Regions from separate parts of the Sphingomonas sp. Marseille-Q8236 genome, predicted to be linked through region 3. Evidence: predicted binding sites of a transcription regulator. Region 3 holds the regulator's gene; each other region holds the start of a gene.
What was found. The regulator LexA, encoded in region 3, represses DNA repair genes until DNA is damaged. The targets are predictions, from matches to a motif close to GTTCCNCNCTTGTTCT.
Positions count from the first base shown of each region.

Region 1 (3,588 bases), on a different contig from region 3:
AGGACCCAGGCCAGGATCATGTTGCGGATCGTACGAACCTGAAGCCCCGCTCCGTTGGCGACCGACGCGCCCGCCACGCCGGACGTCAGGATATGGGTGGTGGACACGGGCCGCCCCATGAACTCCGCGATCATGATGGTCGCGGCGGTGGTCAACTCGGCCGCGGCTCCCATGCCATAGGTCAGATGCGTCTTGCCGATCCGTTCTCCGACCGTCGTCACGATCCGTTTCCATCCCACCATGGTGCCAAGGCCAAGTGCCAGCGCGACGGTCACCTTTACCCACAGGGGAATATAGCGCGTGCCGCGCTCCAGCTGTGTGGCATAACCGTTGAGCGATTCGATCTCGGTTGCGGTGAAGCGGCTCTTGGCCGTCTCGCTCTTCGTGATCATGCGCGTCGTATCGAGGACGAGATACATGTCGTTGCGCAAATTGGGTACGATTGCGGCGGGCACGCGGCTGAGCGCCCCGTAATTGCCGATCCGCTCGCCAATGTCGCGGGAAAGGACGGAAAGGCCGGTATAGACTTCGGGCTTGTCTACCGCCTTGGCGCGGACGCCGGCGACGACGATCGCACGAGCCTGGTCGATGGTGGGATTTCCGCCCGCGCCATGGGCGGCATAGGCAGCGGAGCCGGTCTGCGCGCTTCGTACGAATGCGGGCATAGCGCTTTCCGGCAACGTCCGGTTCAACGCATAGGCGGTCGGCGCGCAGCCGATAAGGATGAGCATAATGAGGCCCATGCCCTTTTGCCCATCATTGCCGCCATGCGCGAAGCTGACCGCCGTACAGGTGAAGATCAACAGTGCGCGAATGCCACGCGGCGGCGGCGTATCGCCTTCCGGCTCACGATACAGCCGATCGTTGCGCAGGAAACGCTTCATGACAAGGAGAAGCAGCAGCGCAGCGCCGAAACCGATCAGCGGACTGAACAGCAGCGCGGAGAGCACCTTCTGCACCTGTGCCATGTCCACCCCCGACGTGCCGGGAATGGTGGACAGCATCTGGTTGGCGAGCCCCACGCCCAGGATCGATCCGATCAGCGCATGGCTGGACGAATTGGGCAGGCTGACCGCCCATGTCGCCAAATTCCACAGCACTGCCGCCAACAGCAGCGCGAAGATCATCGCAAAGCCCGCCCCCGACCCGACGTGCAGCATCAGATCGATCGGCAGGAGCGTGATGATCGAATAGGCCACTGCCCCCGTCGAGCAGAGCACCCCAAGGAAATTGAAGAAGCCGGACCAGACCACCGCCAGCGGCGCGGGCATGGAATGGGTATAGATCACCGTCGCGACCGCATTCGCGGTGTCGTGAAAGCCATTCACGAACTCGAAACCCAGCGCGATCAATAGCGCAAGGCCCAAGAAGGCGAAGACGCCGATCGCCATCGGCTCTCCGACCCGCGCCGTGTCCAGCGCGATGCTGTAGCCCGCATAGGCCAGCCCGCCGACCAACAGGCCCGCGAATATCCAGCGCCCCATGGGATGAAGGCTGGCATCGAGACGGGGACCACGAGCGCGCGATTCGGATTGGCCACCGGCGAGTGCAAAGGATGTCATGGTGATCCCCCGTTGCGCTTCTCTGGTGACAATTTGATGACGCCAGACTTGGCGTATTCCCATCCCGGAACGTGCCGCGGAGTTTGCAGGTCGCATTCTGAGGCGGCGGTGCCCAGAAGGATCGGGTTCGGTAAGGCTCGCAGCCGGGGAAACAATTCTTCCGATGCACACTGGATGGTTGCCCCGCCTGCAAACGTTCCCTAACTGTTCGCGATGACTCCTGCCCACCCCGATCCCGCCGCCCAGCTCGCCGATTATCCCTATCTGCGGACACTCAATCCGGCGCAGCGAGAGGCGGTCCTGACCACGGACGGGCCGGTCCTGGTTCTGGCGGGGGCGGGTACGGGCAAGACGGCGGCGCTGACCGCGCGGCTGGCGCATCTGCTCTACACGCGCAAAGCCTGGCCTTCCGAGATCCTGTCCGTCACCTTCACCAACAAGGCGGCGCGCGAGATGCGGGAACGGGTCGGTCGGCTGGTCGGCGACGCGGTGGAGGGGATGCCGTGGCTAGGCACCTTCCACGCCATCGGTGCCAAGATGTTGCGACGCCATGCCGAACTGGTCGGGCTGCAATCCAACTTCACGATCCTGGACACTGACGATCAGCTTCGTCTGCTCAAGCAGTTGATCGTCGCTGCGGACATCGACGAAAAGCGCTTCCCCGCCCGCGCGCTGGGCGGCCTGATCGACGAATGGAAGAATAAGGGGCTGGTGCCCGGCGACATCGATGCGGGCGAGGCAGAGCGTTACGCCAACGGGCAAGGCGCCGAACTCTACCGGCAGTATCAGGAGCGGCTGCGCAGCGTGAACGCCTGCGACTTCGGCGATCTGCTGCTCCACATGTTGACCATATTGAAGACCCATCGCGACGTGCTGGAGCATTATCAGCAGCGTTTCCGCTACATCATGGTCGACGAGTATCAGGACACCAACAGCGTCCAATATCTCTGGCTGCGGCTGCTTGCGCAGGCGCGCAAGAATATCGCCTGTGTGGGCGATGACGACCAATCCATCTATTCGTGGCGCGGTGCGCAGGTCGAGAATATCCTGCGGTTCGAGCGGGATTTTCCCGGCGCAAAGGTCATCCGGCTGGAACAGAATTACCGTTCCACGCCCCATATCCTGGGCGCAGCATCGGGCGTGATCGCCAACAATGGCGGGCGTTTGGGCAAGACCCTCTGGACCGAATTGGATGTCGGTGAAAAGGTTCGCGTGCTTGGCGTATGGGACGGCCCCGAGGAAGCGCGGCGTGTCGGTGAGGAGATCGAGGCGGCGAAACGCTCCGGCACATCCTATGGCGACATCGCCATTCTGGTTCGCGCGTCGCACCAGACCCGCGAATTCGAAGATCGCTTCATCGCGATCGGCATGCCGTACCGCATCGTCGGAGGCTTCCGCTTCTACGAACGCGCCGAAATCCGCGACGCGCTCGCCTATTTACGCATCGTCAACCAGCCTTCGGACGATCTGGCGTTCGAACGGATCGTCAATGTTCCCAAGCGCGGCCTGGGTGACAAGGCTTTGGCAAAGATTCACCAACTTGCCCGGGCGGAGGGATTGCCGTTGACGATCGCCTCGGCCCGTATCCTTGATACCGACGAACTGACGCCGCAGGCGCGCCGCAGCCTGGGCAACCTGGTCGGCGACATCGCCCGGTGGCGCGACATGGCCCGCGACCTCGCCCATCCCGAACTTGCCCGGCAGATGCTGGACGAGAGCGGCTACACTGCGATGTATCAGAACGAAAAATCCGCCGAGGCGGCCGGGCGGCTGGAGAATCTGTCCGAACTCGTGCGCGCCATGGAGGATTACGAGTCGCTCGGCGCCTTTCTGGAGCATGTTTCGCTGGTCATGGACCGGGACGGCGACCAACAGGAACCCGAGGTGACGATCATGACGATCCACGCCGCCAAGGGCCTGGAATTTGATACCGTTTTCCTGGCGGGATGGGAGGAAGGGCTGTTTCCTTCGCAACGCGCCATTGACGAAGGCGGCACCCGCAGTCTGGAAGAGGAACGACGGCTCG
Region 1 is NZ_CBCOPO010000002.1:1,136,695-1,140,282, forward strand. It holds gene ACWPWT_RS17750 (inorganic phosphate transporter) at 1-1,562, opposite strand, end outside; gene ACWPWT_RS17755 (ATP-dependent helicase) at 1,776-3,588, shown strand, end outside.
Region 1: the regulator LexA is predicted to act here: its motif matches at 1,758-1,773, upstream of ACWPWT_RS17755 (ATP-dependent helicase).

Region 2 (3,588 bases), on a different contig from region 3:
TCCCGGAAGGCGTGTCGAGATAATGCCCACTCCACAGCGTCATGCGCGTGTCGCTCGGCCAGCGGTTCGACCAGTGGTTGGCCGGGGTCAGCGTTGTCGCGAGGCCGCCGCCGAGGTCGAGCCGGTCCCACCAGTCGCCGGTCACGCATCGCGCGGCCGGTACCGCTGCCCGGACGACCGCATCATTGCCGAGCGGCATCGCCATTAGGGGATTGTGCGCGGCGTGGAGGCGCCGCAACGTGTCGAGGTCGAGATGGTCGTAATGGGCATGGCTCAGCAGCACGACATCGATCGGCGGCAGATCCTCGAACGCGATCCCCGGCGCGGTCACCCGCTTCGGTCCGACGCGGCGGAACGGGCTGGCGCGCTTCGACCAGACCGGGTCGGTGAGGATGTTGACCCCCGCCACCTGGATCAACAGCGACGCATGGCCGACCATCGTCACGCACAGGCCATCCACGCGCGGCTCGGGTCGTGCGGGCGTGACCGGCACTGACTTCGGCCACTTGGCGGCACCGCCCGCCAGCTTCCAGCGGAGCACCGCGCGCAGGCCCCGGTCGGTGCTGGCCTGCCCCGGGTTGAAGAAGCGCGTGCCGTCGTAGTGATCACTCGGCGGACCGTCATAATAGCGGTTGCGGGCCATGGTCAGGCGACGCTCATCAGCTGCGAGGGATAGGCCGTCAGCAAGCTGAGCGCGTCCTCGACCGGGGCGGTCAGCCAGCGTTCCTGATCTTCGGCCAGCAGGATCACCGGCATCGCCTTGGGGTGCTTGGGCGCCACCAGCGGATTGGGCTCGGTCGTGCAGAAGGCATAGACCCGGTCATGATCCTGATCGACCTTCCATAGCCCGGCGAAGCACGGCACCGCCTGATCCTCGACGGTAAACCACCAGTTGGTGTCGCCGGGTGCCTGCCGATCGGCGGCGGCCTTGGGTTCGGAGAAGCGGGTAAAGGGCACAAGACAACGATGCTCGGCCTTTAGCAGCCACGGCTTCCACATGTTGCTCTGCATGTTCCGGGCGTTCGTCCACCAGTCGTAGAGAAAGGGCAGTTCCCCCTCGTGCGCTGGCCGCTTGCGCGGTTTGCGGGTCGGGAAGCCCCAGCGCATGGTGCTGAGCACCCGTCGGCCCTCCTCGACACGAACGACATAGCCGGGCTTTCCCGGCGCTGCGTAATCCTTCTCGATCTCCAGCGTGTTGCTCGCGTCGTCGACCGCGGCAAGCGCGTCGAAATAGCTGCGAGGATCGACCTGGATATTGTAAAGATTACACATTCGCCTGTTCGATCACGACCGGCAGCGCGAGACAAGCTTCTTCCACGTCGCGGCGTCCGGATAGGGCAGAGAAGCGCCGGTGGGCTGGTCACGCCCGATCAACACATGGGGACGCTGGATGCGTCCTTCCGCCTGGCATGCCGAGCAACATAGCCGTCGAGCAACCACACCCAGCGTCCCGTCCCAACCTCGCCGGTGAAACATCCACCAGAGCGCAACCGCATCGAAGACGCGGACGTGACCGCATTTCGGACAGCTGAGGCGCAGCGTGCGCTTGTGCAGGGCACACTCCTCCAACGTACGCAGACGCCGCCCGATATGATCGTGATCGGCCCCTGCCCCGCCTTCCTGGCTACCCCTTTTGCGGCCCTCTTCTGCCACGACCCTGTCCCGTTCCGATTATCGATCCGCTTCCGCAACGCCTTGACCTGCTTACGGAATCAACGGAACATATAGCGAACATATGAGTCGCAGCAATGATGTCTTCCACCGCCCCACCCCTCGAAACACTGGCCCGCCTGCGGGGCGCTATAGGCGCTGTGCGCGGCAGTGAGGGTGCGGTCCTGCCTTTCGGCATAGAGGCGGTAGACACGCGATTGACGGGCGGCGGCCTGGCGCTCGGCGGTTTGCATGAGACGTCTTCGGCGACACCGACCCTTACAGATGACGCGGCTGCCACGCTGTTTGCGGTGGGAATTGCCGCGCGCGCGGCGGCGCAAAGCGGTCGCCGGGTGCTCTGGGCGCTCACCCGGTTCGATCTCTATGCGCCGGGTCTCGAACAGGCCGGACTCAGCCCTGCCACGCTGTTCTTCGCCGAGGTACGTGAGGACAAGGACGTTCTTGCCGTCATGGAGGATGGCCTGCGCCATGGCGGGCTTGCAGCGGTCGTCGGCGAGGTAAAGCGCGCCGACATGGTTGCGACCCGGCGACTGCAGCTGGCGGCGATGACGGGAAATACCCCTGCCCTGCTTTCGCGCCGCTGGCGCCGACAGGGCACCTGCCCACTGACCGAACTGTCGGCGGCGAGGACACGGTGGCGGATCGCCTGCGCGCCCTCCACGCCGCTCCCCGCCCCAGGGGTCGGCCGCGCACGATGGATGGTCGAGCTGGCGCGCCAGCGCGGCGGCCCGGGCTTCACGATGGAATTGGAGGCATGCGATGACACGGGTCGCCTCGCTCTACCTGCCGCATCTCGCGATCGAGCGACTGCGACGGTTGGAGCGGCCGCGCGCGCTGCCTGAACCGAGGCCCGCGCCTATGCTTCCCATTGACGACGACCCCGGTGCCTGCTCGGTGCCGCGGGGCGGCGGCTGGCGTCCCGGTGCGCGCTGGGCGCAGCAAGGCGCGGCGCGTGGGGCGGTGGAGGAGCAGGTAGCAGCACTGCCGCTGCACCAGCGCCCACCGATGCGCGAGTTGGGCCGCCGGTCCGAGACGGCGGACCATCCGTTCAAACACTCCAGCGCACTGGGCCAGCACAAGGCAGTATCAGGGCCAGCACCCGCGTTGAACCTCGTGCCGATGGTATTGGCCGAGCAGATCGGACAGCGGCAGGTCATCGCCGCCGCTTGCCCGGCGGCGATGACGCTCGGACTGACCCCGGGCATGGCGGTGACGCAAGCGCGGGCGCTGATCCCGGATCTCGACATCCGCCCCGCCGACCGGGCGGCAGATATAGCGTTGCTGGCGGATCTGGCGCTCCATGCCGTGCGCCATTGGACACCGACCGCCGCGGTCAGCGGATCGGACGGGCTGTGGCTGGACCTGAGCGGCGTCGCGCATCTGCACGGTGGCGAAGCGCGCTTCTGCCAGCGACTGGTCCGGTTCTGCCGACGTTTCGGCCTGACCGCGCGTGTGACGGTCGCCTCCACGCCGGGCGCAGCTCATGCGCTCGCCCGTTTCGGTCGCGATGCGATCCTGCTGGTTCCCGGCGGACAAGAGGCCCAGGCGATCGCCCCCTTACCGCCCGCCGCGCTCCGCCTTACGCCGGAAGCGACGGCGGCGGCGGGCCGGTTTGGGCTCGACCGGATCGCCGATCTCCTGCCGCTGCCGCGCGGGCCGCTCGCCCGGCGGCTAGGCATGGCGAGTGTCCGCCGCCTCGACGAGGCACTGGGGCGTGTCCCCGAACCGATCGTCCCGGTGGTTCCGCAAGAGACGCCTATTGCCCGTCTCCGCCTGCTCGAACCCATCGGCACGGCCGAGGCGATCGAGCAGGTGATCGGCGACCTGCTCACCGACCTTATCCGGCAATTGGTGGAGCGTGGCCGCGGCGTCCGGGCGTTGATCCTGACGCTGGAGCGGATCGATGGCAGCGAACAG
Region 2 is NZ_CBCOPO010000002.1:548,724-552,311, reverse strand. It holds gene ACWPWT_RS14875 (MBL fold metallo-hydrolase) at 1-643, opposite strand, end outside; gene ACWPWT_RS14870 (SOS response-associated peptidase family protein) at 646-1,272, opposite strand; gene ACWPWT_RS14865 (ImuA family protein) at 1,749-2,513, shown strand; gene ACWPWT_RS14860 (Y-family DNA polymerase) at 2,431-3,588, shown strand, end outside.
Region 2: the regulator LexA is predicted to act here: its motif matches at 1,718-1,733, upstream of ACWPWT_RS14865 (ImuA family protein).

Region 3 (3,588 bases):
TCGCGCTCGCCACCGATCGCCCGATCGTCGACCTCCCCTTGCGACAGGCCGCGGGCCGTTGGGCAGCACGTGACGTGCTGGCGGCGCGAACCCAGCCCGCCAGCGACCTGTCGGCGATGGACGGCTATGCGATCCGCTTCGCCGACATGCCTGGGCCTTGGACGGTGATCGGCGAAAGTGCCGCTGGACGTCCCTTCCCCGACAGCATCGGGCCGGGCCAGGCGACCCGCATTTTCACCGGCGCGGCCATGCCGCCCGGCGCCGATGCCGTGCTGATCCAGGAGGAAGCCGGCCGCGACGGCACGATGCTGATCCTGACCGGCGAAGGTCCCGCGCATCCGGGCCGCAATGTCCGCCGCCGGGGTCTCGATTTCTCGTCGGGGGACCGGCTGATCGCCGCGGGCCAGCGACTGACCCCCGCGCGGATCGCCGTCGCAGCGACCGGCGGCCATGGCACCCTGCCCGTCCGTCCGCCGGTCCGCGTCGCCATCGCTGCGACGGGAGACGAACTCGTCCCGCCGGGAATGGGCGACCCTGCCGCGCTCCCCGAATCGAACGGCGTCATGCTCGGGGCGATGCTGGCCGACCTGCCGGTGGAGATCATCGACCTCGGCATATTGCCCGACAATTTGGAGCACCTGCGCGACGCCTTTGCGGGGGTGCGCGCCGATCTGCTTGTCACCACCGGCGGCGCGTCGGTGGGCGATCACGACCTGGTCCAGCCCGCGCTGAAGGCGGCGGGGGGAAGCATCGATTTCTGGCGGATCGCGCTACGCCCTGGCAAGCCGATGATGGCAGGGCGGCTAGGCGAGACGGTGGTGCTCAGCCTGCCGGGTAATCCGGTATCCGCCTTCGTCACCGCGACCCTGTTCGTCCGCCCGCTGATCGCACATATGGCGGGCCCCCCCCCGCCCTCCCCCCCCCCCCCCCCCCCCCCCCCCCGCGCCGATCCCCGCGATCCTGGGCGAGGATCTGCCCGCAATGGACCCAGGATCGACTATCTTCGCGCCGCGATGATCGACGGGCGCGTCCATGCCGCGGCGATCCAGGACAGTTCGATGCTGCTGACTTTGGCACGGTCGACCTGCCTGGTGATCCGTCCGCCTCATGCTCCGGCGGCGCGCCAGGGCGACTCGGCGGAAATCCTGATGCTCGCTTGACGCAAGCCCAAACGTTCCATATAAGTTCCACGTCTGTTCTGGACGGAGGATCGCGATGCTCACCGCAAAGCAGCATGAGCTTGTCTGCTTCATCAATGACCGTTTGAAGGAAACCGGCGTGTCGCCGTCCTTCGAGGAGATGAAGGAGGCGCTGGACCTCAAGTCCAAATCGGGCGTCCACCGCCTGATCTCCGCGCTGGAGGAACGCCATTTCATTCGTCGCCTGCCCAACCGCGCCCGCGCGCTGGAGGTGTTGCGGATGCCCGATCGGCCCGAAAAGCCGGTAACGGCTTCGGCTCCCGCTTCGGACAATGTCCGCAGTCCCTCGGTCCGTCCGCTGGCCGAGCCCGCCAATGACGTGGTCGAAATCCCGCTTCACGGCCGGATCGCCGCCGGTCTTCCTATCGAGGCGTTCGAGGGCAGTTCCACTCTGGCCGTGCCCGCTGCGCTGTTGGGTTCGGGCGAGCATTATGCGCTGGAAGTCTCGGGTGATTCGATGGTCGAGGCGGGCATTCTGGACGGCGACTATGCGCTGATCCGCCGGACCGATGTGGCGCGCGATGGACAGATCGTCGTCGCCTTGATCGATGATTCGGAGGCGACGCTCAAATATTTCCGGCGAGAGGGCTCGATGGTCCGCCTCGACCCGGCCAACCGTGCTTATGATCCTCAGCGTTATGCGCCCGCGCAGGTGCGGGTGCAGGGCAAGCTGTCGGGCATCCTGCGCCGCTACGATTGAGGGCGGCTCGCCGGATCGGCAGCGGCCTCCACCCAGGGGTGACGGTCGCCCGGCTGGCGGACCATATCGACTCGCGGTGGGTCGAGCCGGATCGCCAGCCCGCCCGTCCCTCGTAATGCGGGGGCGTCCAGTTTCAGCCAATGTGGGTGACACGCGGCGGGCAGACGGCGATCCGCGATGACGATGTCCATGTGGGAGCATAACGCGATCAGGTCGTCCCATGGCACGGCATAACCGCTACGGGTCGCGGCGACCTGCCAGAGACGTCTGCCCCTTGCGATCCGGGTCACGCACATGTCCTGCCCGCACCGCGCGCCCGGCTGATCGGCGAGAGCCTGTGGCTCCGCATCGGAGCCGCCCATTTCCGAAAGGGTCGAGCGCATATAATCGCCCGCACGATCGCGCAAAAGGGCAACGCCCTTGCCGGTGGACACCGCGACATGGCGGCCATCACCCGTGACGATCAGGTCCGGCGCCGGTGCCGCCAACATCGCGGCAAAACCCATGGCTAGAATCGGCATTCCCGACCAACGCCAGCCGGTACGCCATAGCGCCACCCATAGTCCGCCCCCGAGCGCCGCCGCAAAGGCCCAGACGGGCGCGACTGGCAAAGCCACCACGGCGCCGGGCATGGCCGCGACATGATGGGCGAGCGCCAGCAGCAAGCTAAGCGATCTCTCCAACATCCACCAGAAGGGCGCGCCCAGGCCCAGCGGCTCCAGAAGCAGCGCCATCATTTCCAGCGGCATCGCGACGAACGTCGTCCAGGGAATGGCGACGATATTCGCCATCGCACCGTAAAGCCCGGCCTTGTGAAAGTGGAAGATCGCGATGGGCATCAACGCCGCCTCGACCACCAGCCCCGTCACCAGCAACGCCCCCAGATGGCGCAGCATCGACCATCGCCAGTCCGGATGCGGGCCGAACCAACGTCGCATCGCTGCATGATCGTGAAGCGCGACGATGGCCGTGATCGCGGCGAAGGATAGCTGGAAGCTCGCCCCCACCAACGCCTCGGGCCGGAAGACCAGCACGATCAACGCCCCGGCCGCGACGAGGCGCAACGTCATCGCCTCCCGCCCCAGCGCCAGTGCGGCGAGCACCAGCATCGCCGCAACGCAGGACCGAATCGTCGGCACCTCGGCGCCGGTGAGCCAGGTATAGCCGATCGCCGCCAAAGCCCCCGCCGCCGCGCCCACCAAGGGCAAACGCACCCGAAGCGCCAGCCAGGGCCATAGCGCCAGCAGCCGCACCGTCAGCACCATCACGATGCCGACGACCGCCGTGATGTGCAGCCCGCTGACCGACAGCAGATGCGCCAACCCCGCGCGGCGCATCGCCTCAGCATCACCGCCATCGATCGCCCCGACATCGCCCGTGGCGAGCGCAGCCGCGATCCCGCCCGCGCTGCCCGCGATCCGGGACGTGATACGCGCCGACAATTGTTGACGAAGTCCCATGGTGTCGGGGGCGGGTTGCATTACTCTCACCGGCGCAAAGCCGCGCCCGGTCGCGCCGATCCCCTGAAACCAAGCCGCCCGTGCAAAGTCATGGCCACCGGGGGCGACAGGCCCGGCCGGCGGCATCAGACGGGCGCGAAGGCGTATGCGGGCCCCTGCCCCCAGTCCGGCGACCGCATCCTCCTCGGGCAAGGATACGCGAATGCGGGGCGGCAGGACGATGGCGCGG
Region 3 is NZ_CBCOPO010000001.1:2,466,161-2,469,748, reverse strand. It holds gene ACWPWT_RS11815 (molybdopterin molybdotransferase MoeA) at 1-1,160, shown strand, start outside; gene lexA (transcriptional repressor LexA) at 1,216-1,899, shown strand; gene ACWPWT_RS11805 (ComEC/Rec2 family competence protein) at 1,890-3,588, opposite strand, start outside.

Region 4 (3,588 bases), on a different contig from region 3:
ATCGCCTCAGCGGTACCGATCGGCTCGAGCAACCGGCATTCAACGCCAGGAACCTCGGCATCCTCGCGGGGCGTGATCGGCTCCGCTACGGCACCCAACGCCTGATCGAGCCGAACGATCGCTGGCAGCCCGAGGCGCCTGGCGAGTGGTCCCCGAGCCACGGGCAGGAGATCTGCAATCGTATCGAAGCCGAAGCGTCGACACGCACGGAGCGCGGAGGGCGCAAGCCGCAAGGCGGCAACCGGCAGCGGCGCTAATGCATCCGCGGTCGCGCCCGAGGGTGCCCGTATGATCTCGCCGCGTCCGTATCTTGCCAGGGCATGCGCCGCTCCACCCGTATCGGCGACCGCGATCCGTGCGGAGAAGCCCGCCCGTCGGCAGAAGGCATGAAGACGGCGGCAGAACAGCTCCTCGCCGCCATGCAGATGCGCGCAACCGGAAAGATCGATCCAGATCCCGTCGTTCGGCGTCGCCGCTGCGACCGGCGACCAGCGTCGTACGGCGAGCAAGGCCAGGCGATCGAGCAACGCGCTATCCGCCTCCGGATCAGCCGGGCGGACGTCGAGGTCCGATACGAGCGCGCGTGCGTGGGTCGCCGCCATGCCCGGATACACGCCCAGGGCGCGCGCCCCATCGCACGCGGCGACGATGTCTTCTCGCCGCCCGACCTTGCCTACCAACGCCAGCGGCGCGTGCCCCAGCAATGGGAGGGGATGGGGCGATGTCGGAGCAGCCTGCACCATGGCCTTAAACGGATGGCTGGCCGCCTCCGACCGGCGACCGAGTTCGCGTACGGGGGGACGCGCATGCGTTGGAAGCGCTGCGATCTGTGCCTCAACAACAGCCCGCGTCGGCAGCCCTTGCCGCGCCCACCGGGCGCCCGGACGCCATCCGCCGCCCCGGGGCACCGAACAGTCCCCCGGATCGTCGTCGATCGGCACCTCGAGGACAGACCGTTCAGGCTGCTGCAGAGCGGACCGTTCCAGCCGCCTCAGCCGATCGATGGCTAAGGTCGGCAGGAACAGCGAGACGACCCGTCTCATCGCTGCCCTCCACGATCATGGTGAAGCTCTCGCCACCACGTTGGCGGCTGCACTCCAGCGAACAACGCGGACGACCCACCCCCGCGACCGCGAGGCGCTGGGACGAAACGGACCCGATGCGCCAGCGCGTCCAGGCTGCGGACGGCTCGTTGAAGACTTCCTGGCCGAGACGGCGCGCGCGGCGAAGGAGAAGAATGGGTATGTCGGCATCACCCGCGACGAGCTGCAAGCGTCGCGTCGCGACCATTGAAACCTTGCTCGCCTCGGCGACGATCGCACACGGCGTGCCGTCACGCACCGCGTCCTCGACCACCGCCAGGAGCGCGGTATCGTCCCTTGGCTGGGCATAGATCACGCTTGCGGCCGGCAGCCCCGCTTGCTCCAGCGCCGGCGCGTAGAGATCAGTGCGGCAGCTCACCCATAACACCAGACCGCCTGTGGCGATCGCTTCCCGCGCGGCGATGCCGGCGAGGAAGAGCGTTGCGGCCGCATCATCGGCGAGCGAGGGGCTGCGCGGCGTAGCTTCGTGCAACGCCCCCGCCCGTAAGCCCCCTCCCCCCAGCCGTGCGTCGAGCGCCGCGATGCCAAACGGCATGACCCTGAAGTCGGTCGCCGGCGAAGCGATCCTGCGCAAATGGTCAATGCCGGGGACGGCAGGATGAAGGGCGGCGGACATATCAGCTAGACTCAGTGTGTTCCCTTTATGTTCCGTAAAGTTGGCATTCGCGTCAAGACGATTCCGTGCGGCGGCATGGGACGGGTCGTGTGCGATCAAACCCGAGCTCGCCGGTCGATTCTCGCCAGGCCGACAAGAGGGGAGGCCGCCTCCGGCGTGTCGATCCGGTGATGAACACCGGACGGAAGAACGGAGTAACCTCGATGCGCCACCTACCCGCAGCCCGCCTCCTCGATGCTTCCGAGCTGGAGTTTGCCGCGCCATCGATCACGGCCGCCAGGGCGCTCGCCGTGATCATCGCCAGGAAAGACCCGGTAAAGCGGGAGTCGTTGCTGTGGCTTATGGAACAGGCGCACGGCACGTCCTCAGCCGACGGTCGCTGGTCACTGCGCGACGCCTATGACGTGCTGGAACTGGCCCAGGTCCTTTACCTCGCGACCGCGGACTTGCCCGCAGGGCCTGCGGCCTGCCTCGCGGAGCTCAACGGGCTGGTGTCCAACCTGCCGACCCATAGTGTGCGCAGCGAAGAGCAGATCGAGCTCCAGCAATTCTCAACGCCCGCGCCGCTGGCCTTTCTGGCGGCCCTTGCCGCGCGCATCGGGTCCGACGATCTCGTCCTCGAGCCCTCCGCCGGTACCGGGCTTCTGGCAACCTTCGCTCACCGGGCCGGCGCACGCCTTGTCCTCAACGAACTCGACGCGACCCGCGCTGCGATGTTGTGCGCCGCTTTTCCCGACACGACCGTCACCACGCATGACGCCGAGCTGATCCACGACTTTCTCGACCCGGTCATCCGGCCCACTGCGGCCCTGATCAATCCGCCGTTTTCGCGGAGCCTGGGGCGCCATGCCGATCCGCTCGCGGCCTTCCGACATCTCCGCTCGACATTGTCCCGGCTTTCTGTTGGCGGACGGTGTGCGGCCGTTCTCCCCGAACGGGTCGATACGTCAAGTCGAGCCTGGAAAAGGGCGACGGAGGGCTGCGCACTGACGTTGCATCTTGCGCTGCCCCCCAATGCCTATGCGAAGCACGGTACGGGTCAGGCTGTGAAGATCATGGTCCTCGAGAAGGGGCGCTCAGGAGAAGCAGAGCTGATCCGTTGCTCCACCCTCAGCGATGCCCTCGGACATATCGTGGCCTTCCCAGCGCCTACACGGGTCGCGGCGCCTTCATCGCCGGTTCCCAGGCCGTCGTCGTTGCTCGGTGCTCTTGCGGCTCGTCCCCGGCTGGCGACGCCACTTGCCCGCCCTACGCCCTCTGCCGTGATGCGGGACATCTCCTATGCGGTGCTCGACGATCCGGCACCGGTAGGCGAAGCCGCTGGCGTCTACCTTCCCTATCGACCAAGCCGCATTGTGATTGAGGACGCCGCGCAGCATCCAACCGCCTTGGTGGAATCGATCGCAATGGGGTCGATCACCGCACCGCAACCGCATTATGCGCCGAACCTTCCCGTCGCCATTCTCGAAAGCCAGGTCCTGTCGGACGCGCAGCTCGAGACGCTGATCTACGCTGGTGACGCCTTTCAGCGCGACCTTCCCGGCCGATTTCATCCCGGCGAGGAAGGCCTGACCCTGATTCCGGACGATGAAGGTCGCCCGTATCGGACGGGCTTCTTCCTCGCCGATGGAACCGGGGCGGGAAAGGGTCGGCAAGTCGCGTCTATCATCCTCGATCATTGGCTCCGCGGTCATCGCCGGCACGTCTGGATCTCGAAGACCGAAACGCTCCTTGAGGACGCGCGACGGGACTGGACCGCGGTGGGAGGACTCGCACTCGACATCCAGCATCTCAACCAATGGAAGCTCGGTACGGCCATCGGCGCCGGAGAGGGCGTCCTCTTTCTCACCTATGCGACGCTGCGATCGA
Region 4 is NZ_CBCOPO010000003.1:243,225-246,812, forward strand. It holds gene ACWPWT_RS20170 (Y-family DNA polymerase) at 1-743, opposite strand, end outside; gene ACWPWT_RS20175 (ImuA family protein) at 958-1,719, opposite strand; gene ACWPWT_RS20180 (strawberry notch family protein) at 1,923-3,588, shown strand, end outside.
Region 4: the regulator LexA is predicted to act here: its motif matches at 1,738-1,753, upstream of ACWPWT_RS20175 (ImuA family protein).